DNA from 3 places in the Clostridium sp. CM039 genome. Region 1 is predicted to be linked to each of the others. Evidence: riboswitches for the same ligand, from Rfam matches in the RefSeq annotation. Region 1 holds a riboswitch; each other region holds the start of a gene.
What was found. A riboswitch is a leader RNA that binds a small molecule or an ion and turns the genes downstream of it on or off. The one in region 1 is predicted to bind S-adenosylmethionine.
Positions count from the first base shown of each region.

Region 1 (7,677 bases):
AGCTGGTGATAAGTTTGATGAAGAGATTATAAAATATATCAGAAAAAAACATAAATTAATGATTGGTGAGAGGACTGCAGAGGATTTAAAAATCAACATAGGTTGTGCTTATAAACAAGAAGAAAAGACAAGCATGGAGATAAGAGGGAGAGATTTAATTACAGGTCTTCCTAAGAATTTAGAAGTATCATCAGAAGAAATGAGAGAAGCTTTAAAAGAGGCGGTATATTTAATAGCAGGATGTGCACATTCCGTATTAGAAAAAACACCACCTGAGCTTTCAGCAGATATAGCTGATAAAGGTATAGTTATGACTGGTGGAGGTGCATTGTTAAAAGGCTTAGGTAAGCTCATACAAGAGGTTACTAAAGTTCCGGTATATCTAGCGGAGGATCCGATTTCATGCGTAGCACTCGGAACAGGTAAAGTATTGGATTATATGGATAAGTTAGATAATTCATTCAATGGAAGAGAATTATGCTTAACAGAATAAAAAGTATAAGCAAGCTATAAAAATAAGCAATACAATTATTAGTTTAATTGCATTGCTTATTTTTATATTATATAAGATTTGTAAGTTTAAATTGTGGATAATTATTTAAAACTAATTAAAGCATGTTAAACAGGGCTCAAATTATTTTCTTCATTGGTAAGGGAGTGCAAATAGTATGAATGCAAGAGGGATCTGCTTAAAACATTAGCAATATCCATTACCAAGCTCAATCTTATGTTTCTATTTGTAAATAATTCACTATCATCACTTGAATCTACTATACCTATTAATGAAAGAGTGCCTACCTTAGGAAGGGTTTTCCCTACACCTTTGCCAGGATGAATTGGATAATTTCTAGCTTGGAGTTCTCCAATATTTGAAATGTCTCCTAAACAAGCATCTACACCTATTATAGTACAATTTGGGTGCAATGCATTTATTTTAGATAATTTACTATCTATGTTTAAGGCATGAATTGGATTATCTATAGTGCCATATACAGGTAATGGAAAGGAACTATTTTTTAAAAGTGTACCAACTAAAGGACCTAGACAATCGCCTATACATCTATCGGTACCTATGCAAACAACTAAAGTATTTTTGTCAATATAGTCTTTTAGAAAATTAGAAAGTGTATAGTATGCTAAAGGATCTTTATAATGGGTTTTAGCTTTACTCAAGAAATATACCTCCTTGTATTGCGCTGGGGAAAAATTATTAGTTTCCTATGAATAATTTATATGAATAAATCCCGTGTATTATTATAATAAAGAATAAAAAAATGATTAATTAAAAAATGATATATAAGTATATTAACTATATGAAGGAAAACCAAATAAAAAATATAATAAATTATTTGTGCAAATAGTAAGTTGTATCAATGCTTAATATTAAGCAAATATGCGAATAGTATAGTTATGGAGAGAAGAAGTCGTTTATTAAAGGATAATAGACTTGAAATTAATTAATTAAAGTTGTATAATAATTCTTGTCGACACGGTAAAACGGTAAAACGGCAAAATGATAAAACATAATATGCTGGCATGGCTCAACGGTAGAGCAGCTGACTTGTAATCAGCAGGTTGTAGGTTCAATTCCTATTGCCAGCTCCATAAGTGGAGGAGTTCCCGAGTGGCCAAAGGGGGCAGACTGTAAATCTGTTACGTAATGTTTCGATGGTTCGAATCCGTCCTCCTCCACCATTTATAATGGTTTACAATAAATTATGGTTTACAATAAATTATGGGAGCATAGCTCAGCTGGGAGAGCATCTGCCTTACAAGCAGAGGGTCACAGGTTCGAACCCTGTTGTTCCCACCATAATAATCTTTTTAAAATAGAATAAAATGCATGCTGGCATGGCTCAACGGTAGAGCAGCTGACTTGTAATCAGCAGGTTGTAGGTTCAATTCCTATTGCCAGCTCCACATATGGAGGAGTTCCCGAGTGGCCAAAGGGGGCAGACTGTAAATCTGTTACGTAATGTTTCGATGGTTCGAATCCGTCCTCCTCCACCAAAAGACATCTATAGATGTCTTTTTTTATTTTTTACAGGGTTTAGATTCTGTTGACACCATAGAATGCATATGGTATTATAATTAAAAGTTAATAATTGATAACTCTTATCAAGAGAGGTGGAGGGAAAAAGGCCCTATGAAACCCGGCAACCGGTGCAATGCACCATGGTGCCAATTCCTGCAGTTATAATCTGCAAGATAAGGGAGATGATTAAATCACCTCTTCTTATATTTGGAAGAGGTTTTATTTTTTTATAGGGAAATTTTAGAGAATAGAAGGGAGAATTATAATGAAAAGATTATTTACATCAGAATCCGTTACAGAAGGACATCCAGACAAAATTTGTGACCAAATTTCAGATGCTGTACTTGATGCTATTTTAGAGCAAGATCCTTATGCTAGGGTTGCTTGTGAAACAGCGGTTACTACAGGAATGGTTTTAGTAATGGGAGAGATAACAACTAGTTGTTATGTAGATGTTCCTAAGGTTGTTAGGAATACCATTGAAGGCATAGGATATACTAGAGCAAAATACGGGTTTGATGCTAGCACATGCGCTGTACTTACGTCTATTAATGAACAATCAACAGATATAGCTATGGGAGTAGATGAGGCATTAGAATCTAAAGCAGGCGAGATTGATAAGGTTGACGCAATAGGTGCTGGTGATCAAGGCATGATGTTTGGATTTGCAACTAATGAGACACCAGAATACATGCCACTACCAATTGCTATGGCTCACAGATTAGCAAGAAAGTTAAGCGAAGTAAGAAAAAATGGCACATTAGATTACTTAAGACCGGACGGAAAGACTCAAGTTACTGTAGAGTATGAAGATAATAAGCCAGTAAGAATAGATACTATTGTTATTTCAACTCAACATGCAGAAGAAGCAACTCATGATCAAATTGAAAATGATTTAAAAGAGCATGTAATAAAACCTGTAGTTCCAAGTGGATTATTAGATGAAAATACTAAATATTATATAAATCCTACAGGCAGATTTGTAATTGGAGGACCGCAAGGAGACTCTGGTTTAACAGGAAGAAAAATAATAGTAGATACTTATGGTGGATATGGAAGACATGGAGGTGGAGCATTCTCAGGAAAGGATGCAACAAAAGTTGATAGATCCGCTGCATATGCTGCAAGATGGGTTGCTAAAAATTTAGTTGCTGCAGGAGTTTCAGATAAATTGGAAATTCAGTTAGCTTATGCTATAGGTGTAGCTAAACCGGTATCTATAGAGGTCGAAACTTTCGGAACAGGAAAAATTGACGATGATAAAATAGTTCAAATAGTTGAAAAAGTATTTGATTTAAGGCCAGCTGTAATTATAAGAGAATTAGAACTAAGAAGACCTGTTTATAAACAAGTAGCTGCCTATGGACATTTTGGAAGAATTGATTTAGATCTTTCATGGGAAAAACTAAACAAGGTTGATGAAATAAAAAAGTACGTATAATATAAAAAAAGGGATAACAATTATTAATTGTTATCCCTTTTTAGTGCATGTGATTATTAAGTAGTATTTTGATAAAACCTAAGATAGGGGTATACTGAACATAAGAGATGTAAAATACATATGATATAATAACATTAATAATAATATTATTGCTAATAATATTATTATTAATGTTATTATATGAATTTATAAATAGGAGAGATTTTATGCCGGAAATACAAGGGATAATCGAAGATGTAGTATTTCATAATGAAGAAAATGGATATATAATTGCTCATTTGAATGATAATAAAAAGCAGATAACTGTGGTAGGCATTGTGCCATATATAAGTGAAGGGCAGAACCTGAAATTAACGGGGGAGTGGGTTACTCATCCTCAATTTGGCAAGCAATTTAGAATAATACAATGTGAGGAAATAATACCTAGTTCACTTGAAGGTATAGAAAAATATTTAGCTTCAGGAGTTATTCAAGGAATTGGACCAATAACTGCTAAAAAAATTGTACAGCACTTTGGTGAAAACACCATGAATATATTAGATAATGAAATTGAAAGATTAAAAGAGATTGATGGTGTAGGACAAAAAAAGATTCAATTAATTTTTGAATCATATTCTAAGCAACGAGAAGTTAAAAATATAATGATATTTCTTCAAACATATGGAGTAACACCTAACCAATGTGTGAAAATTTATAAAAAATATGGAGGAGACTCTATAAAGGTAGTACAGGATAATCCTTATGTGTTAACTGAAACCATTTCTGGAGTAGGATTTAAAATTGCAGATAAGATAGCACAAAGTTTAGGCATTGACAAAGAGTCGCCTTTCAGAATACAAAGTGGAATTAATTATGTGGTAAATGAATTTTGCGCTATGGGAAATACTTATATGCCCTTAAACAAATTATACAAAGAATCTAAAAATATTCTTGGGGTTACGGCTGAAGAAATTGAAAAAAATGTTTATGATAATGTATTGCAGGGAAAATTGAAAGTCGAAAATATTGATGAAGAAGACTGTGTTTTCACTATGCCGTTCTATTACTGTGAATTAGCTATTACTAAAAAAATTATAACCTTATCTATAGAAAAGTATGACGAATTAGAAATAGACATAGAAGAAAAGATTAATGACTTCGAAGAAGAAAAAAACATAAAATTTGCAACGTCTCAAAAGACTGCTATTTGTGGTGCTGCAGAAAATAGTATTGAAATAATAACGGGAGGTCCAGGTACTGGCAAAACTACTATAATTAATTGCATTATAGAGGTATTTGAAGAAGCAGGAATGAAAGTTTATATGGCTGCGCCCACCGGAAGGGCTGCCAAAAGAATGACAGAGGCTACTGGTCGCGAAGCCAAAACCATACATAGGTTATTAGAACTTGGAGTAGGCAGAGATGATGGGTCGCAGTTCTCTAGAAGTGAGGAATCGCCTTTAGATTGTGATGTGCTAATTATTGATGAAGCATCTATGATAGACATAATGCTTATGAATAGTTTATTAAAAGCTATCAGCGTAGGAACTCGACTTATAATTGTTGGTGATGTTGACCAATTGCCATCTGTCGGACCGGGTAATGTACTAAGAGATATTATTGACAGTAAATGTGTTAAAGTAGTTAAGCTTAAGGAGATTTTTAGGCAAGCACAAGAAAGTATGATTATTGTGAATGCCCATAAAATTAACAATGGCGAGATGCCTATTTTGAATAAAAAGGATAAAGATTTTTATTTTATTGAGAATAATGAGCCGGAGAAAATCTTGGACAGTATAATTGCTTTAATTAATACCAGATTGCCGAAATTTAACAAAGAGTGGGATAAGATGAAGAACATTCAAATACTCTCTCCTATGAGAAAAGGGATATTGGGTATAGAAAATCTAAATGGAAAGCTTCAGCAAATATTGAACCCTAAATCTAAGTATAAAAAGGAAAAGGAATATAGGAATACTATATTTAGGGTAGGCGACAAGGTTATGCAAATTAAAAATAATTACTCTATAAAATGGAAAAAAATTAATGCAAAAGCTGAAGATGGAGTGGGCATTTTTAATGGTGATGTAGGGTATGTTGAAGATATTGATGAAGATAATGAAAATGTTATTGTGATTTTTGATGATGACAAACGGGTAGAATATGAAGGTGTATATTTAGATGAACTAGCTTTAGCGTATGCTATTACAATACATAAAAGTCAAGGTAGTGAGTTTGAAGTTGTAATTATGCCTATGTTTATGGGGCCCCCACTTTTAATGAACAGAAATTTACTTTATACAGGGATAACTAGAGCAAAGAATATGGTTGTTTTAGTGGGAGCAATAAAAGCTGTTAATTTCATGAAAGATAACAACAGAAGTTTCGAGCGGTACTCCGCTTTGGGCTGGAGAATAAGGCAAATAGTAGATGCAAATGTGGGCCATGATGAAAATTAGATTGATTTGTTTGGAAGAAATATTAAATTGCAAAGGAGATTTTACATGCTTTTCTACGCAAAATTAAACCTTAGTAAAGAAAAAGATGAGATTAGCAAAGAAATTTTAAGATGTTCTTTAAACAGCAAAAAAAGAATTGATGTTGTATCTATGTTTTACAATTCCTCTGATATATTGTTAGAAACTATAATTGAATATGTTAATGAAAAGAAAAATATATTGTATATAACTAATGAAAACCAGAGGAGTATTGATATTATTTACTTCATAAATAAATTTAGTAATTTAGGTCAATATGTATATTCACCTGAAACGAATTATGGCAGTGTGAATGAGTATTTACATATATGCAATCATGAAAATGCGTTAAAACTCCAAGAAAAATTTGATTTGATTATTTATAATGATATTAGAAGTTTTCCTAAATACACTAAGCAACAAATAAAAAAAGTGTTATTAAGAATGTGTAAAGCAAATAGTGTAGCTATAGCCTATTCTGTAGAGAATGTTTTAAGCGAGGGCACGCCAATAATGTTTCCGTTAAAAAACAATAATATTCCGATTATAGAGCCTAGAATCATAACTACGAGGATAAATCTTAGTACGGATATACCTTTGGTTGTTTATCAATATTTGAATTGGTCAATTATATCTAATAGAAAGGTAATAATATTTACACCAGATGAGGAAAAAACTATAGCGGTCTTTGAGTATCTATGTAATTTCAAAGAAAAGTTAAGTGAAAATATTTTTTTGTTTATTAGTAAAAAAAGCGATGCTAATATTAAAGTAAAGTTCATGAATGAAGATGAGGGGATAATAGTCACTAATGACTTTGAAGAAAGTTATTTAGAATTTCATTCAATTGATGTTATAGTTTATTTTGCTGATAATGATAAATATAATCATAAGCAACTATTATATTTATCAAGTAAGGTTGGGAGATATGAAAGTATACAAAGGGGAGAGGCTATATTTTTAGCTAATGTTGAAACTGTGCAAATGGATAAAGCTAAAAATATAGCTAGAAAATTTAATGAGAAAGCGTGGGAGCGAGGATTATTAAATATATAAGAAAAATACTTTATTGTTTAGTTCAGCTCATATATTCAGGCGATGAACAGTGCGTGATTTGTAGTGGATATAGTGAGGAAAGTGAAGCTTTGTGTACTAAATGCAGAGAAAAATTGAAGCGCTGTGCGCAAAGCTTTTATATAGGTCGCAATGAAGAAAAATATCTTGTTTGGTCAGTGTTTTATTATTCTAATATAGTAAAAGAATTAATTATTAGGCTTAAATATAAAAGCGATTTTATATGCGGTGAAATCTTAGCGGAATACATGTTACAACTTGTAAAAAGCAATGAATTACAGTTTGACTTAATATCTTATGTACCTATGACTAAAAAAGCTTTAAAAAATAGGGGGTATAACCAAAGCGAGTTTTTGGCAAGCTATTTATCGCGATTTTTAAATATTCCAGTGATTTGCAACTTAATTAAAACTGAGGATACTAAAGATCAAATAGGTCTCAATGGCGAAGAAAGATGGAACAATATGGAGAAATGTTTTGAGATCCAAAAAAATGAAGCTATAAAAAATAAAAATATTTTGCTCATTGATGATGTTATAACCACTGGGGCTACAGCGTTTCATTGTGCTCACAAACTGAAAGAAAGTGGGATAAATAATATTTATATATTGACAATAGCCAAAAGTAATGTATAATACGTATTGTAGTAAGTTAGGTTTGTGGTTGAAAGT
Region 1 is NZ_CM143649.1:2,614,608-2,622,284, reverse strand. It holds gene mreB (rod shape-determining protein) at 1-493, shown strand, start outside; gene yyaC (spore protease YyaC) at 619-1,173, opposite strand; tRNA gene ACWJJ2_RS12165 (tRNA-Thr) at 1,531-1,605, shown strand; tRNA gene ACWJJ2_RS12160 (tRNA-Tyr) at 1,611-1,695, shown strand; tRNA gene ACWJJ2_RS12155 (tRNA-Val) at 1,738-1,813, shown strand; tRNA gene ACWJJ2_RS12150 (tRNA-Thr) at 1,846-1,920, shown strand; tRNA gene ACWJJ2_RS12145 (tRNA-Tyr) at 1,926-2,010, shown strand; SAM riboswitch class I at 2,113-2,215, shown strand; gene metK (methionine adenosyltransferase) at 2,301-3,476, shown strand; gene recD2 (SF1B family DNA helicase RecD2) at 3,683-5,914, shown strand; gene ACWJJ2_RS12130 (hypothetical protein) at 5,960-6,988, shown strand; gene ACWJJ2_RS12125 (ComF family protein) at 7,042-7,641, shown strand.

Region 2 (7,677 bases), 440 kb from region 1:
TTAAAAGAAAATAATAAAATAAAGAAAATACCGGAAAAGATTGATTTTATAATCTGGATGGTATAAAGTTAATAAATGTAAGGTGATCAATTTAGCATTAGGGTTACAAAATACTCAGGGAATTTATTATTAAGGGGTTTTGTATTAGATGATGAAGATTAAAAAATAATATGTGTTTCCGAAAAAATACATACAAGGAGGTTATTATGAGAAAAAAAATAATTTTAATATTTACACTCGTTATTTTAATGTCTCTTTCGGGGTGTTCAAGATCGAAGACTGCTACAATAAAAAAAACTGCCCCAGTTAAACCAGCAACTGCAGTTGAACCCATTAAACCGGCTGAACCCGCTCAAACCTCTTCGATACCCGCTTTTGACAAGACTGCTGTTATGAAGGCTTCAGGAAAGAGTGTTCCAGTTTTAATGTACCATTCAATTGACTACGAAAAAGATAATCCTATTCGTCTTCCTGTTAAAAGATTTGAGGAGCAACTAAAATATTTAAAAGATAATGGTTATTATACTATTACACTTACAAATTTATATGAATATCTTATTAAGGATATACCAATACCTGAAAAATCCATAGTTCTTACTTTTGATGATGGTTATGAAGATAATTATACGGATATGTTCCCTGTTTTGAAAAAGTATAATTTTAAAGCAACAATTTTTGTTATTACTGGTAGTATTGATAAAAGTCCTAACTATATGACTTCGAAACAGCTTGTGGAAATGGAAAAATATGGAGTGGAAATAGGGAGTCATACCGTAAAGCATGAAAATTTAAAAGAGATGCCTAAGGATAAGCAACTAGAAACTTTAGTTAAATCTAAAAAAGATTTGGAAAAAATATTAAATAAACAAATAAAATTCTTTTCCTACCCTTATGGTGGATACAGCAAAACTTCAATTGAGGCTGTACGAGAAGCAGGGTATACAATGGCTTTTAGTACTGACGGCAGATGGTCTTCCAAAGAGGATGGTATACTTTCCTTACATAGGGTATATATAAGTTCATTCCATGACATGGAAGAATTTAAGAAACGTATTTCTAATACAGATTAAATTTTAATAAAGTTCAATATTTAGAGTTGGGTCCCTAAGTTACTAGGGGCCCAACTTTTATATGTATTATTCTAGGTACACCAAATTGTAAGGTGTCTCCTGATAAACATAATAATTTAACCAGTTTAAAAAAAGCAAACTTGAGTGACCTCTCCATTTTACGATAGGTATTTTTAATGGATCGTCTTTTGGATAATAATTTTTGGGGACATTTATATTTAAGCCGTTTGCTATATCCCTGTCATATTCATTTTTTAATGTTAATGGATCATACTCTGAATGCCCGGTTATAAAAATTTGTCTTCCCTTTTTTGCTGATACAATGTAAATGCCTGATTCCTCAGATTCTGATAAAATTTCAAGCTCATCTATCTTATCAATATCAACTTTTCTTATTTCAGTATGTCTTGAATGTGGAACATAAAATTCATCGTCAAATCCACTCAAAAGTTTAACGTTTTGCTTTGTTATTTTATGTTTAAACACTCCAAATACTTTACTATCAAGTTTATGTTTTTGCACTCCGTAATGATAATGAAGCCCTGCTTGAGCACCCCAACAAATATGCAAGGTAGAGTATACATTGTGAATACTCCATTCCATAATTTTTTTAAGTTCCTCCCAGTAATCCACTTCTTCAAAGGGAATACTTTCAATTGGTGCGCCAGTTATTATCATTCCATCAAATCTAGAGTTCTTTATTTCTTCAAAAGTGTTATAAAATTTAATTAAATGTTCCTGCGATATATTTTTACATGCATGGCTTGCAGGGTGAAGAAGAACTATATCAATCTGTAGTGGAGAGTTTCCAAGAAGTCTTAAAATTTGTGTTTCAGTATCGATTTTTGTTGGCATAAGGTTTAAAATCACAATTTTTAAAGGCCGAATATCTTGGTGAAATGCGCAGTCTTCTGTAATAGTAAAAATGTTCTCTTTATTTAAAGTTTTAAACGCTGGAAGATTGTCAGGTATTTTTATTGGCATTTGCATCCTCCTTGTAATTAGGCATCTTATAAAAAAAAGCTGCTTTCCTATAAGGAAAGCAGCATGATTAACTTTAATAAACAATAAAATTGTATTATAAAATTTGCTATCGTCCTTATCTTTCAGATTTTATAATCTGATGGAATTGACACCATTGCACTCCACTTAAGAATGCTGGTTGTCGGGCATCATCGGGCCAGTCCCTCTGCCGCTCTGGATAAGTTGTATTCAGTTGTTATTGCTTAGTATATTACTCGTAAAAGCAATTGTCAATAGGTAAAAATGTCTTTGTTTTATTTTTGACAATATTGAACATATGTGTTACGATTGCTACTGTTCATCGGAGGGTATATAGATAATTATATGCTGGATAAGATGGTTGGATAAAGCCAACTGCCTTATCCAGCATTTTTTTATTTTAGGAGGCACATATTATGACACAACAGAACATTTTAACAGAAGGAAAGGTTATTATGAAACAAGAGAACACTTTAACAGAGGGTAAGGTTATCCCAACGCTTTTAAAATTTGCATTTCCGTTTCTATTAGCAAGCTTGTTGCAAGCACTCTATGGTGCAGCTGATTTGTTGGTTGTTGGACAGTTTGATAATTCGGCGCAAGTTTCTGCTGTGGCAACAGGAAGCCAGATTATGCAGACAATCACAAGCGTTATCCTTGGATTAACAACTGGAGGTACTATTTTAATTGGCAACTATTTGGGTGCAAAAAAATATAAAGATATTGCAGAGTCAGTTGGAACTATCATTTGTACATTTGGTATAATAGCAGCTGTGTTGACTGTAATTATGGTGGTAATGACAGGTACTATTACAAATTTAATGAATACGCCAACAGAGGCATTTAAATACACAAAACAATATATTTTTATCTGTTCTTGTGGTATTCCATTTATTATAGGGTACAATGCGTTGAGTGGTATTCTGCGAGGGCTAGGCAATTCAAAAGCACCATTATTCTTTATTGCGGTAGCTTGCGTAACTAATATTATGGTAGATTTAATATTAGTGGGTGGGTTCCATATGGGGGCTCCAGGAGCTGCAATTGCTACTATAGCTGCTCAAGCTATAAGCTTCATAATTGGGGTGCTGTATATAAAAAAGATAGGTTTTAACTTTGAGTTTCATCGTAGTCATATTAGGATTGAAGCAGGAAAAGCAAAGAAGGTATTTAAGCTAGGATTACCAATAGCATTACAGGATGGTTTAATTAATATTTCTTTTATAATAATCACAGCAGTTATTAATGTAATGGGACTTACTGCTTCTGCATCTGTAGGTGTTGTCGAAAAAATAATTGTATTTACAATGCTTCCAACGATTGCATTTGCTTCAGCAATTGCAGCAATGACAGCTCAGAATATGGGGGCAGGAAAGAAGGAAAGAGCAAAACAATGTTTGTATATAGGCACGGGATGCTCATTAATATTAGGAATAATATGTTATGCATATGCACAATGGAATCCAACATCGCTTACAGCATTGTTTTCTAGGGATACAGCGGTCATAGAAACAGCTGCATTATATATTAAATCATACAGCATCGATTGCATTTTGGTATGCTTTGTATTTTGTATGAACTCGTTTTTTAGTGGTTGTGGTAATTCGTTATTTCCAATGATTCACAGTTTAATTGCTACATTTATCATTCGTATACCGTTATCTTTTGTTTTAAGTAAAATAGTAGGTATGACTCTATATGAAATTGGATTTGCTTCTCCTCTTGCAACATTCGCATCACTTGTAATGTGTATAATCTACATTAAATCAGGTAAATGGAATAATAATAAAATTATTTATTGAGAAAATTATATAATATAATGTGAAAAGTAAAAAAATGATTTCTGTGCACAACACAGAAATCATCTTTTTGATTCAGCATAGACTTATTTAAAATTTTTATTTACAAAGGGTATATTTTTATTTAAATATTTCTTTTCATAGTGGCTATACATAAACCAGGCAACAGCCCCAAAGAATACTGGGCCACCTATACTCTGAAGCGTTATGATCAATTTTCCTTCCAGTGCTGGTTGTATTATTGAGAAGAAGTTTGCAAATCCAACAGTGAACATAACAACTATTGTCCATATTAGTGCACTTCTTTCAGTTTTGAATATTTCAAAAGGCTTAATAATATCTTTGTTTTTCTTAAATGGTGTAAAAGCAAAAGCTATAAACATGTATGGAAGAGTCATAGCTACATTAGTCATAGCTACTAACACAACGAAAAAACCTGACATATTCTCTCCACCAAAGGATACAAGAGCAATAATAACACAAACTATTGTAGCTTGAATCCACATAGCCCTTTGAGGCATTCCATTTTTCATTTCTGCCATTTTCCCAGGCCATAATTTAGCTGGAGTACCTTCAATTAATTGCTTTAATGGAGAAAACATTAATGTAAAGAATGCACCGGCTAAAGCTAAGAACATTGAAAGCCCAACGAATCTAGCTACTCCATGCGCCAAAGCTAAACATGTTGCTTCGCTTGCACCGAATGCACTACCAAGAGAATACCCTAGGTTACTCATTACTACATAACCAACATTACCTAAGTGAACGCCATTTCCAGTCATAACAGTTGACCAGTTAGTAAATATACCAACAAGGAATAGTCCAAGTGCGTATCCAACTGAGATAATAATTGCTGAAATAACAACACCCTTAGGGAAGTTTTTTTCAGCATTTTCTGTTTCGTCAACTAGTCCTCCAACAACTTCAATACCACCATAAGCAAATATAGCAAATACTACGAAAGCAAATGATGAAATCATATTTCCAGAATAAGCAGGATCTGGCGAGGATATGAATGAACTAAGTCCAGTTATTGGCTGAGCTAACTGGCCATGATTTCCTATAAGGACTAGTAGAGATCCGACTAATAATACTACGTTTAACAATGCAACTGCAGTGCCACCTAGTGATGTTACCTTTTTAATTTTATCTAATCCCTTAGTTGATATAAATGTAACAAATATTATCCAAAGCATTCCAAGTATTCCTAAAGTTTTAGGGCCGGTTAATCCAAATAAGGCCCAAGTCTGTGTTGTGTCTTTTCCAAATATTGCATTTGATATTGGAACCCAAACTCCTGAGGCAACGTTAACCATCCAAATTACATAAGATGCATACCACATGAACGTTGCCATAAACGCAAATTTAGCCCCCACTGATTTTTCCATCCATGAGTAGATTCCACCTTTTTCATCCTTGAAAGCTGCACCAAACTCAGATAGCATGAAAGCAAAAGGAATAAAAAATGTTATTCCAGACAGTATGTACCAAGGAATGGCAGCATAACCCATTTTATAGAATGATCTGGGAATGTTGTTAAATCCATAAACCGAAGTAAAAATCATTAAAACTAATGATACTAATGTTAAATGTTTAGTACTTTTTACTTTTTCCGACATGTTTTTTCCCCCTTTAATGTAGACGATCTAAGTTAATTTACTTTGTTAATATCATTATATAGCAACTGGTAAAAAATTCAATAGCAAAGGGGCATTTATAGTTAATAATTGGAAGAAAGTCCAATATATACTATGGTGATTAGGTAAATAGTGCATAAGGTAAGAAAAGAGGATATAATAAAGGAAGCTTTGAAACTAACTTTTTATTGTAAATCCATTTAAATAAAGGGGAAGATGATGATAAAAACAAATGCTATGCGAATTTTAGATAAAGGGAATGTAGAATACAATGTTATAACTTATGATATCAAAGATGATAAAATAGATGGAGTGTCTGTGGCAAATAAGATAGGTAGAGATGAAAAGTATGTCTATAAAACTTTAGTGACACATGGAATTTCTAAAAATATTTATATTATATTAATTCCAGTTAGAGAAGAAATAGACTTTAAGAAAGTAGCTAAAGTAACTAACGAGAAAAGAATAGAAATGTTAGATTTAAAGGATCTTCAAAAGGTTACAGGATATGTTAGAGGGGGGTGTTCCCCTATAGGTATGAAGAAACAGTATAAAACATTTATTGATAAAAGTGCTCTCGAAATAGATACCATAATTGTAAGTGCCGGAAAAATAGGAGTTCAAGTAGAAATCAACGCAAATTTATTAAAGGATAATGTGGAGGGTGAGTTTGCTTTTTTAGTAAAGTAATCTAACAATTATTCTGAGGGATTATCCAATCGGGATAATAAATTATCATAGGGTGGTGTATTAGCAATTTTAAAATAGGGGATGTTAATGATAAATTACGTTTCTAAAAACTTTTAACGACATTTCAGAAGGAAAGTCTCACACTTCTATAAGTGGGAGTAACTACTATAAGTGGAAGTGTTTGCACAATTGGGTGTAAAATATATGCAATTACGGTTTAGATAAGAAGAAGTTGAACTTAGGTTACAAAAGAATGTGAATAAAAAAATTGGCAAAAGCCAGATAGTGAACTACTGAAATATATATTTCAGTAGTTTTTTGAATATCGAGCATTTTTAATATTACTTGTAATTTATTTCATTATCGGATTTCAATTTAAAGATGAAATGTTGATACAACAGTTGTTAGTACTATATTAGGTACTTTTATTAATTAATCAATATTTTTTATTATTCTACAAGGATTTCCAACAGCGATAACATTAGCTGGAATATTTTTTGTAACCACGCTACCAGAACCTATTACGCTATTATCCCCAATAGTTACACCGGGATTTATTATAGAGCCACCACCAATCCATACATTATTACCTATAGTTACAGCTTTTGTATAATCAGCATTTTTGGGCCTTAATTTGGGATCAATTAAATGAGTTGCAGTAAATATGCTTACATTAGGAGCACACAATACATCATGTCCAATTTTTACAAGTCCATCATCTAAAACCAAAAAATTAAAATTCGCATAGAAATTTTCTCCAATTTCAATATTAGTGCCATAATCACAATGAAAGGGAGGTTCTATTTCAAAATTCCCGCCTATTTCTCCAAGTAGTTTTTTAATAATATTTATTCGCTCGATTGTTTCCTCGGGATCTGTATTATTATATAGTTTTGTAAGATGCCTAGCTTTATTTCTTAAGAGTACTAAATCTTTATCATAGGCATTATATATTTCACCATTTAGCATCTTTTGTTGTTCATTCATTTTATACACTCCTTATTATACTTAGTTAGTATGAGTATAGCATAGTAGAATAAACAGTAGAATTAAAGAGCCAATAAAGCTTAATATAGAAAGTAAAGTGATTAGAAATGGAACCATGTGATATGTCTTTAAAGTATATGATATACAGCGAGAATAAGGGGCGCGTTTCACAAGAATTTGGAAAGGAAATTATGGCAAAATAAGCATGGAAGAACAAAAAACTAAGTCACTTAGATTATTTATGTGACTTAGCCTAATCATATGATTTTGCTCGAATCTAAGTAGAAAATTATTTTTTTACATTGTCTTTGTCCGGCATAGGCATCATATGGTGCATATGCATCATACACATCATACACATCATATGCATCATATGCATCATACAGTTCTGCATCATAGGATCCATTGGTGTCTGATTCATAGGCATCATTGACATCATAGGATTCATTTGATTCATAGGCATCATTGACATCATAGGATTCATTTGATTCA
Region 2 is NZ_CM143649.1:2,170,853-2,178,529, reverse strand. It holds gene ACWJJ2_RS10230 (polysaccharide deacetylase family protein) at 207-1,070, shown strand; gene metA (homoserine O-acetyltransferase MetA) at 1,137-2,054, opposite strand; SAM riboswitch class I at 2,167-2,278, opposite strand; gene ACWJJ2_RS10220 (MATE family efflux transporter) at 2,489-3,874, shown strand; gene yjeM (glutamate/gamma-aminobutyrate family transporter YjeM) at 3,958-5,490, opposite strand; gene ybaK (Cys-tRNA(Pro) deacylase) at 5,728-6,198, shown strand; gene ACWJJ2_RS10205 (sugar O-acetyltransferase) at 6,631-7,185, opposite strand; gene ACWJJ2_RS10200 (hypothetical protein) at 7,475-7,677, opposite strand, start outside.
Region 2: it holds a riboswitch for S-adenosylmethionine, as region 1 does, so the genes downstream of both, metA (homoserine O-acetyltransferase MetA) here and metK (methionine adenosyltransferase) in region 1, are expected to answer to the same signal.

Region 3 (7,677 bases), 270 kb from region 1:
ATTTTTGAAATTAGACTTGCTTTTAAAAAACTTGTATGTAAAAAATGATTAATAGAAAAAAGGGACTTTAAGGAGAGGGCGGAGGAAGGTTTGTCAATATGAGGAGACTATGATAGTATATAAGCATATAAGGAACTCCATATATTTTTTTTTGTGAATTTTAACTTTGTAATTTCTATTCTTATGAAGTTGTAAAAAGAAAATTGACAATAATTCTTATATATTAGAGTTAACAATAACGAATGGAGGAAATGAAATTATGGCTGATTTGCCAAATTGCCCAAAATGTAATTCAGAATACACTTACGAAGATAGAAGTATTTTTGTTTGCCCTGAATGTGCTCATGAATGGACTTTAGAATTAGAAACAGAAAGTAGTGAAGAGAAAAGGATTATCAAAGATGCAAATGGAAATGTATTAAACGATGGTGATTCTGTAACAATAATCAAAGACCTTAAAGTAAAAGGAAGTCCATTAGCCATAAAAAAAGGTACAAAAGTAAAAAATATACGTTTGGTTGATGGAGATCATAATATTGATTGCAAAATTGATGGGTTTGGAGCTATGGAATTAAAATCTGAATTTGTTAAAAAGGTATAAATCAAGGTTTAATGTAATAGAACCGAAATAGTGAACTTCACCCCATTGAATGATTATAACTAAAAAAGTTGTAAAATTCATCTGATGGGGTGTTTTTATATATAAATACTAAAAGGAGAATAAGTTTAATAAAATGATTCCATCCTTATTATACTTTCTATTTTGTTGACGTTTTCTAGTTCTTTTATTTTTTCTAATGAAATTCTTATGTTTTTTTCTGAACTTTTATGTGTAATAAATCCTAGTGGTCCATGATCATCGTGCCTTACATCTCCAGTAACGGACATAATGCTGACATTGTTTTTCCCAAATATTTTCGCTGTATCTCCTAAAACTTCTACTGTATCTTTAACATTAAGTCTAATATAGAATTCTGATTCATTTTCTTCTGATTTTTTCACTTCTTTAAAATCAGTCTTGTCACTTAGGTCTAATAAGTCATAAGGATTTACATTATTTCTTAATATGGATATTATATCACCTACAACTGCACTTCCAGTTGGAAAAGCTCCAGCGCCTTTTCCATATAGCATTAACTCTCCAACTGCATTTCCTTTTATCATAATAGCATTAAATGCATCGGCTACATTTGCCATTGGGTGGCTCGAAGGTATTAGGGTTGGATGTACTCTTAGCTCTAATTTGTTATTTACTTCTTTAGCTATTGCTAAAAGTTTTATTGAATAACCAAGTTTTTTAGCATATTCTATATCTATGTCACTAATACTTCTTATTCCTTCTCTATAAATACAATCATGATCTACCTTAGTTCCAAATGCTAGAGAAGACATTATTGCAAGCTTATATACAGCGTCAAAGCCATCAACATCAGAGGTTGGGTCTGCTTCAGCATAACCCTTTTCTTGCGCCTCCTTTAGTGCTTCATCAAAGCTAATCCCATCCATTGTCATTTTGCTTAATATGTAATTAGTTGTTCCATTTATAATTCCAATTATCTGATCAATCCTATTGGCTGTAAGGCTCTCATTAATCTCGCGTATTATTGGAATTCCACCAGCCACACTTGCTTCATAATAAAACAATACGTTTTCTTTCTCCGCTGTTTTAAATAACTCTTCGCCCCAGTTCGCGATAACTAATTTATTAGCAGTTACAATATGTTTTTTAGATTTCATTGCGCGTATCATATACTCTTTAGATTTATCGCATCCACCAATAAGTTCAACCACAATTTTTATACTTTCATCATTTATAATATCATCAATGTTATCTGTTAATAGGCCATTAGGTGCTTTGATATCTCTTTTTTTATTTATATCTTTTACAAGTATTTTAGCAACTTCTATTTCATAATTTGAACGTTTCATTATTTCTTTTCTATTTTCGTGAAGTATTTTCCATACACCCGTCCCAACATTTCCAAAACCTAAAATCGCTATTTTTACCTTTTTCATAATAGTTTTCCTTTCTAAACTTTAAAGTTATTCCTCCGTCATCTAAGGTGATGGAGGAATATAGTTAGGAACAAGACCTTATTTTGAAACCAGCTGCCAAAGAATTATTGACTTTTTATTGAACTGATTTTTCTAGAGCTTGCGTCAAATCGTATATAATGTCATCGATACCCTCAACGCCAATTGAAAGTCTTATCAAATCTGAAGTAACTCCAGCAGATTTTTGCTCCTCTGCGTTAAGCTCTGCATGAGTTGTACTTGAGGGGTGAATTACTAGAGATTTTGCATCTGCAACATTTGCAAGCAGCGAAAATAATTCTACATTATTAATAAATTTTTTTCCAGCTTCAAGGCCACCTTTTATTCCAAAAGTGAATATTGATCCTGCTCCTTTTGGTAGGTATTTTTTAGCTAAATCTTTGTATCTGCTCCCGTCAAGTTCAGGATAATTTACCCATGAAACATTTGGATGCTTACTCAAAAATTCAACAACTTTCCTAGCGTTTGTTACATGTCTCTCAACTCTTAACGATAATGATTCCAAACCTTGAAGAAATAAAAATGCACTTTGAGGGCTAAGCGTCGCACCGGTGTTTCTTAAAAGTTGAACTCTAGCTTTTAAAGCAAATGCTGGAGCACCTAAATTAGCATATACTATTCCATTATAGCTTTTATCCGGAGTTGTAAAATCAGGGAATTTACCGCTAGCTGCCCAATCAAATTTACCAGCATCAACTATAATTCCACCAATAGTAGTTCCATGTCCTCCAATGAACTTTGTTGCTGAATGAATAATTACATCTGCACCATACTCAATTGGACGGCAAAGGAAGGGAGTTGCAAAGGTATTGTCAATAATAAGGGGTATTTTATTTTCATGAGCAATATCCGCTACTGCCTCTATATCTAGAACATTTATTTTTGGGTTTCCCATTGTTTCAGCATAAAGTGCTTTTGTTTTATTCGAGATAGCTTTTCTAAAATTTTCAGGATCATCTGGATCAACAAATGTTACGTTAATTCCAAGTTTTCTAAGAGTAACATTAAATAGTTCATAAGTACCACCATATAGAGTGCTTGCAGCTACTATTTCATCGCCTGAATTTGCTACATTAAGTATTGCATAGAATGTTGCAGCTATTCCTGAAGCTGTAGCAAGTCCTGCTACTCCGCCTTCGAGAGCGGCTACTCTTTTTTCAAAAACGTCTGTAGTTGGGTTCATTATTCTTGAATATATATTTCCTTCTTCTTTTAATTGAAATAAATTTGCTGCATGATCTGCATTTTTAAAAACAAAAGATGATGTTTGATAAATTGGGACTGCTCTCGAGCCTGTAGTAGGGTCTGGAACCTGCCCTGCATGTACCTGTAATGTTTCAAAACTTAATTTTCGCTCACTCATATTAATTTCTCCTTTTATAATTATTTTTCTAAAAAAAAGCTGCTCTCCTATAAGGAAAGCAGCATGATTAACTTTAATAAACAATAAAATTGTATCATAAAATTTGCTATCGTCCTTATCTTTCAGATTTTACAATCTGATGGAATTGACACCATTGCACTTCTTTTAAAAATGCTGGTTGTCGGGCATCATCGGGCCAGTCCCTCTGCCGCTCTGGATAAGTTATATTTAGTTGTTAGTATTTAGTACATTATTTATTTAGATTTTTGGGAAAGAAAAAAAGCTACTTTCCTATAAGGAAAGTAGCAATAGTTAACTTTAATAAACAATAAAATTGTATCATAAAATTTGCTAACATCCTTATCTTTCAGATTTTACAATCTGCAGGAATTGACACCACTACATTCGAATAAGAATGCTGGTTGTCGGGCTTCATCGGACCAGTTCCTCTGCCACTCTGGATAAGTTGTATTCAGTTATTAGTATTTAGTATATTACTCATAAAAACAATTGTCAATACTTTTTTTAAAGATAAAATTATTTTAATTATGCCCTTTTATAATACTATATGCTGCACTGAACATACCAAATAAAATGCCAACGATAGGGAATATAATCCAATTAATGTGCCATAGATTAAAAACTAATCCACTGACAAGGAAGATACAGATTGCTAATGGCCATACGATAGCAGCAACTGCACCAATAAGTTTATTATCTTCAGTTTTTTCTTTTGAAAAGTCACCAATCTGTAAAAGAATACTAAAACTCTGCTTAATATTTCCAAAATATATAAAGAGGAAAACGGCAATAGCAATCATCACAAGTAAAACAACTACTCCGTAGCTAGATGCATTGTCGCCAAAAGCAGATGATACAAAAAGTGCAACTGGTGATATGACACATATGCACACACCTGTTATTACAGATATCATATGGGTTGATGCAAAAGCATTATTTTTTTGATTTACAATTACTTTTACATGAAGAGGTAAATCAAAACCGCTTTTTAGATACTTGTATTTTTCTAGCTTCATACCGGAATAAATGAATAAAGCTACAGCAGGTACACACAGTAAGAATAGTGCAATAATGCCAAACATATCGCTGAAATCTTTTGAAATTCCTTTACAGATAATGCCACCATCTATGAGAGTGGTAATTAATATTAATATAGCTGTTGCTACAATACATAAAAAAACACCTATACCCATCAATAAGCCAGATTCTTTTTTTGTAGTCATAAAGTTATCGGCCTCTTCTTGTGTAATGGTTTTAAGTATCGCACCCTTTTTCATATGTTCGATGCCAAGTTCATCAATTAATTCGTCAATATTGCCAAATTCTGAAATTACAATACCAATGGCCTCATTTTCTGATTTTCCATCATTCTTATTCTCGTTATATTTTTCTTCCATATTCCATAATAAATCATTTTTTAATTTGACCGTCTGATTTGTTCTTGGTAGGACTTTAAACATATTATCTAAATAATTTTTTATAGTTTCCATTCTAATCCCTCTCCTTAATAAATTTATTAATAACTTCTTTTGTTAAGCTCCATTCTTCACATTTTTCTTTATAGTAGGTTAAACCTACGGGGGTGATTTTATAATATGTGCGTCTTTTACCAAAGGTTTCGTCTTTATAGAAAGATTCGATATATCCATTCTTCTCAAGACGGTTGAATGCTGAATAGAGTGTGGTCTCTTTCATAACATACTTCTCCTCTGATAATTTTCTGATGTTTTTTGATATTTCATACCCGTAGGATTCGCCATCTTGAAGCATAAAAAGAATAATCGTATCATTATATCCTCGAATTACATCGCTGCTTATCAAATTATATCCTCCTTTGCTTTTACTGCATCTGTAGTACTTTGTCTGTCGTAGTAATTCAAGGATAACACAATTACTACGACAGGTAAAGTATTTTCTGAAATTTGCATAGATGTAATATTACTGTAAGTTTTGAAGATGGTACCTTATAGATTATTATGATAAACTATATACAGTAATAATTAGATTGGAAGGAATGGTGAGTTATGGACATAATATTTTTATTAAAAGCAATTATAATAGCAATAGTAGAAGGGGTAACTGAATTTATCCCAGTATCGTCTACAGGACATATGATATTGATTGGATGGGCAATTGGGTTTGAGGGAGAGTTTGTAAAGATGTTTGAAGTTGTAATCCAACTTGGAGCAATAATGGCAGTTGTTGTTTTGTATTGGGAGAAGATTAGCGAAAGTATAATAGAATTTTTTAAGTTTATATTTACTAAAGGAAAAGAGGGAAAGAAAGGATTCAGATTTGGGATAAATGTTATTACGGCATCTATTCCAATGGGAATTGCAGGAGTAGTATTATACGATAAAATAAAACTATTGTTTACACCAGAGGCTGTTATAGTAGGATTCATAGTTGGTGGATTATTGTTACTAATAATCGAGAAGAGAGTTAGAAACAGGGATCATAAAGTAGAAAGTATAGATAGCATAACGCCTATACAATCATTTAAGATCGGTTTATTACAACTGCTTGCAATGTGGCCAGGAATGTCAAGAAGTGCTTCTACAATTATGGGCGGATGGATTGCAGGATTATCAACACCAATAGCAGCAGAATTTTCATTTTTCATAGCGATTCCAGCTATGATAGGGGCAACAGGAAAAGATTTATTTGAATTTGATTATTCTGTAATGACGAAAACATTATGGATTTCATTAATAGTAGGATTTGTTGTAGCCTTCATAGTATCTTTGATAGTTATGAAAAAATTTGTGGATTATTTGAAAAAGAAGCCAATGAAAGTCTTTGCAATATATAGAGTAGTAGTAGGTATTTTACTTGGAATATTAGTATTAACTAAGGTTATTATTTTAGCATAATCATAGAGAATAAATAGCAAGAGGTATTTTTTCTTATATAAATAGTAAAAGGAGAATAAGCATATGGGAAATAATAAAGTATTAAATATTATAACCTCTATAATGATAGTAGCATCTATAATTATGGCTTTTTTTCTTTATGAAACAGTAAAGGGAAAAAATAAAATTACATATGTATTAAGTGATATGAAGACGGCAGTAAATGATGAAGGTAAAGACCAAATTTTAAAAAATGAAATAAACGAAGTAAAGGTTATAGATATAAACTTTCCTTTTATAAAAACAAGTATTGAGAGTACAGCAACGGATTGTTCAACAATTGGGAGTAGTATATTCCAGAAATATCAGGTAAATACACTTAAGAATAATATTAGTGAAATGGAGTTTGATGGGCTTCAGTATGAAAGTAATAAAATTATTAAAGGTAATCTAAAAGACTTTCTAATTGAAATTACTTTTAACACAAGATACTTAAAAGATGATGCAAATCTATTAAAGAATTCTATGATAGAAGGTAAAAATAGACCTTTATTTAGAACAAGGTTCCATATAAAGGTTACAGATAAACCATTTACATATGAGCTAGTTGAAATAGGTAAGGATTTAGGAAGATAAGGTGTGCAGGAAGTAGGGAAAGATATGAATAAAAAGAATAAGATATTAATTAGTATATCAATAATTTTAGTTATATTTTGTATTATAGGTGGATATTATATATATAATATCAAAAGCAATTACAGTAAAAACCATCCGATTATAGAATATAAAGATACTTCAAGACTTCAATATATAGCAGGTCCAATGCTTGAAAAATATCTAGGACAATATAAAATTAATACTAAGAATAAGGTAAATGAAAAGATAAGTTATTATACTTATAAAAGCAGTCAACTTATTGCAGGGGATAGTGGAACTTTTGCAATATCGGCAATATTTGATGTGGAGCCATATGATAAAGGTGACCTTAGCAAGCTAAGTAAATGGGGTTTAATAGATAATGATGGAATGATTCATTGTGATTGGACTTTAATTATAAGTAAGTTTGAAGGTAATAAGTATAAACTTTTAGATGTTTTACAAACCAGCGATGTAAAGAAAAAATTAGGTATATCAAAGAAAAATAGCAATATAATAGAGCCAGTAGTAACAGCGGATAAGTGTAAATATAAAATAGAAGAAGATGATGTGTATATAACTTATGATGGCGGTGTAAATTGGACTAAAATTCCAATAGCGCTTATGCCGTTAGAGGATAAAGATAAGCAAGATACAAAATCAGATGACTTGAATAAAGGAAGTTATTATATATCCGAAAAGAAAACGGCATTTATATATGGAATTGGAAGTTTATGTATATCGAGTGGC
Region 3 is NZ_CM143649.1:2,342,782-2,350,458, reverse strand. It holds gene ACWJJ2_RS11145 (zinc ribbon domain-containing protein YjdM) at 260-601, shown strand; gene ACWJJ2_RS11140 (homoserine dehydrogenase) at 727-2,016, opposite strand; gene ACWJJ2_RS11135 (O-acetylhomoserine aminocarboxypropyltransferase/cysteine synthase family protein) at 2,132-3,418, opposite strand; SAM riboswitch class I at 3,531-3,642, opposite strand; SAM riboswitch class I at 3,776-3,886, opposite strand; gene ACWJJ2_RS11130 (permease prefix domain 1-containing protein) at 3,961-4,929, opposite strand; gene ACWJJ2_RS11125 (PadR family transcriptional regulator) at 4,931-5,260, opposite strand; gene ACWJJ2_RS11120 (undecaprenyl-diphosphate phosphatase) at 5,464-6,312, shown strand; gene ACWJJ2_RS11115 (hypothetical protein) at 6,376-6,927, shown strand; gene ACWJJ2_RS11110 (WD40/YVTN/BNR-like repeat-containing protein) at 6,952-7,677, shown strand, end outside.
Region 3: it holds a riboswitch for S-adenosylmethionine, as region 1 does, so the genes downstream of both, ACWJJ2_RS11135 (O-acetylhomoserine aminocarboxypropyltransferase/cysteine synthase family protein) here and metK (methionine adenosyltransferase) in region 1, are expected to answer to the same signal.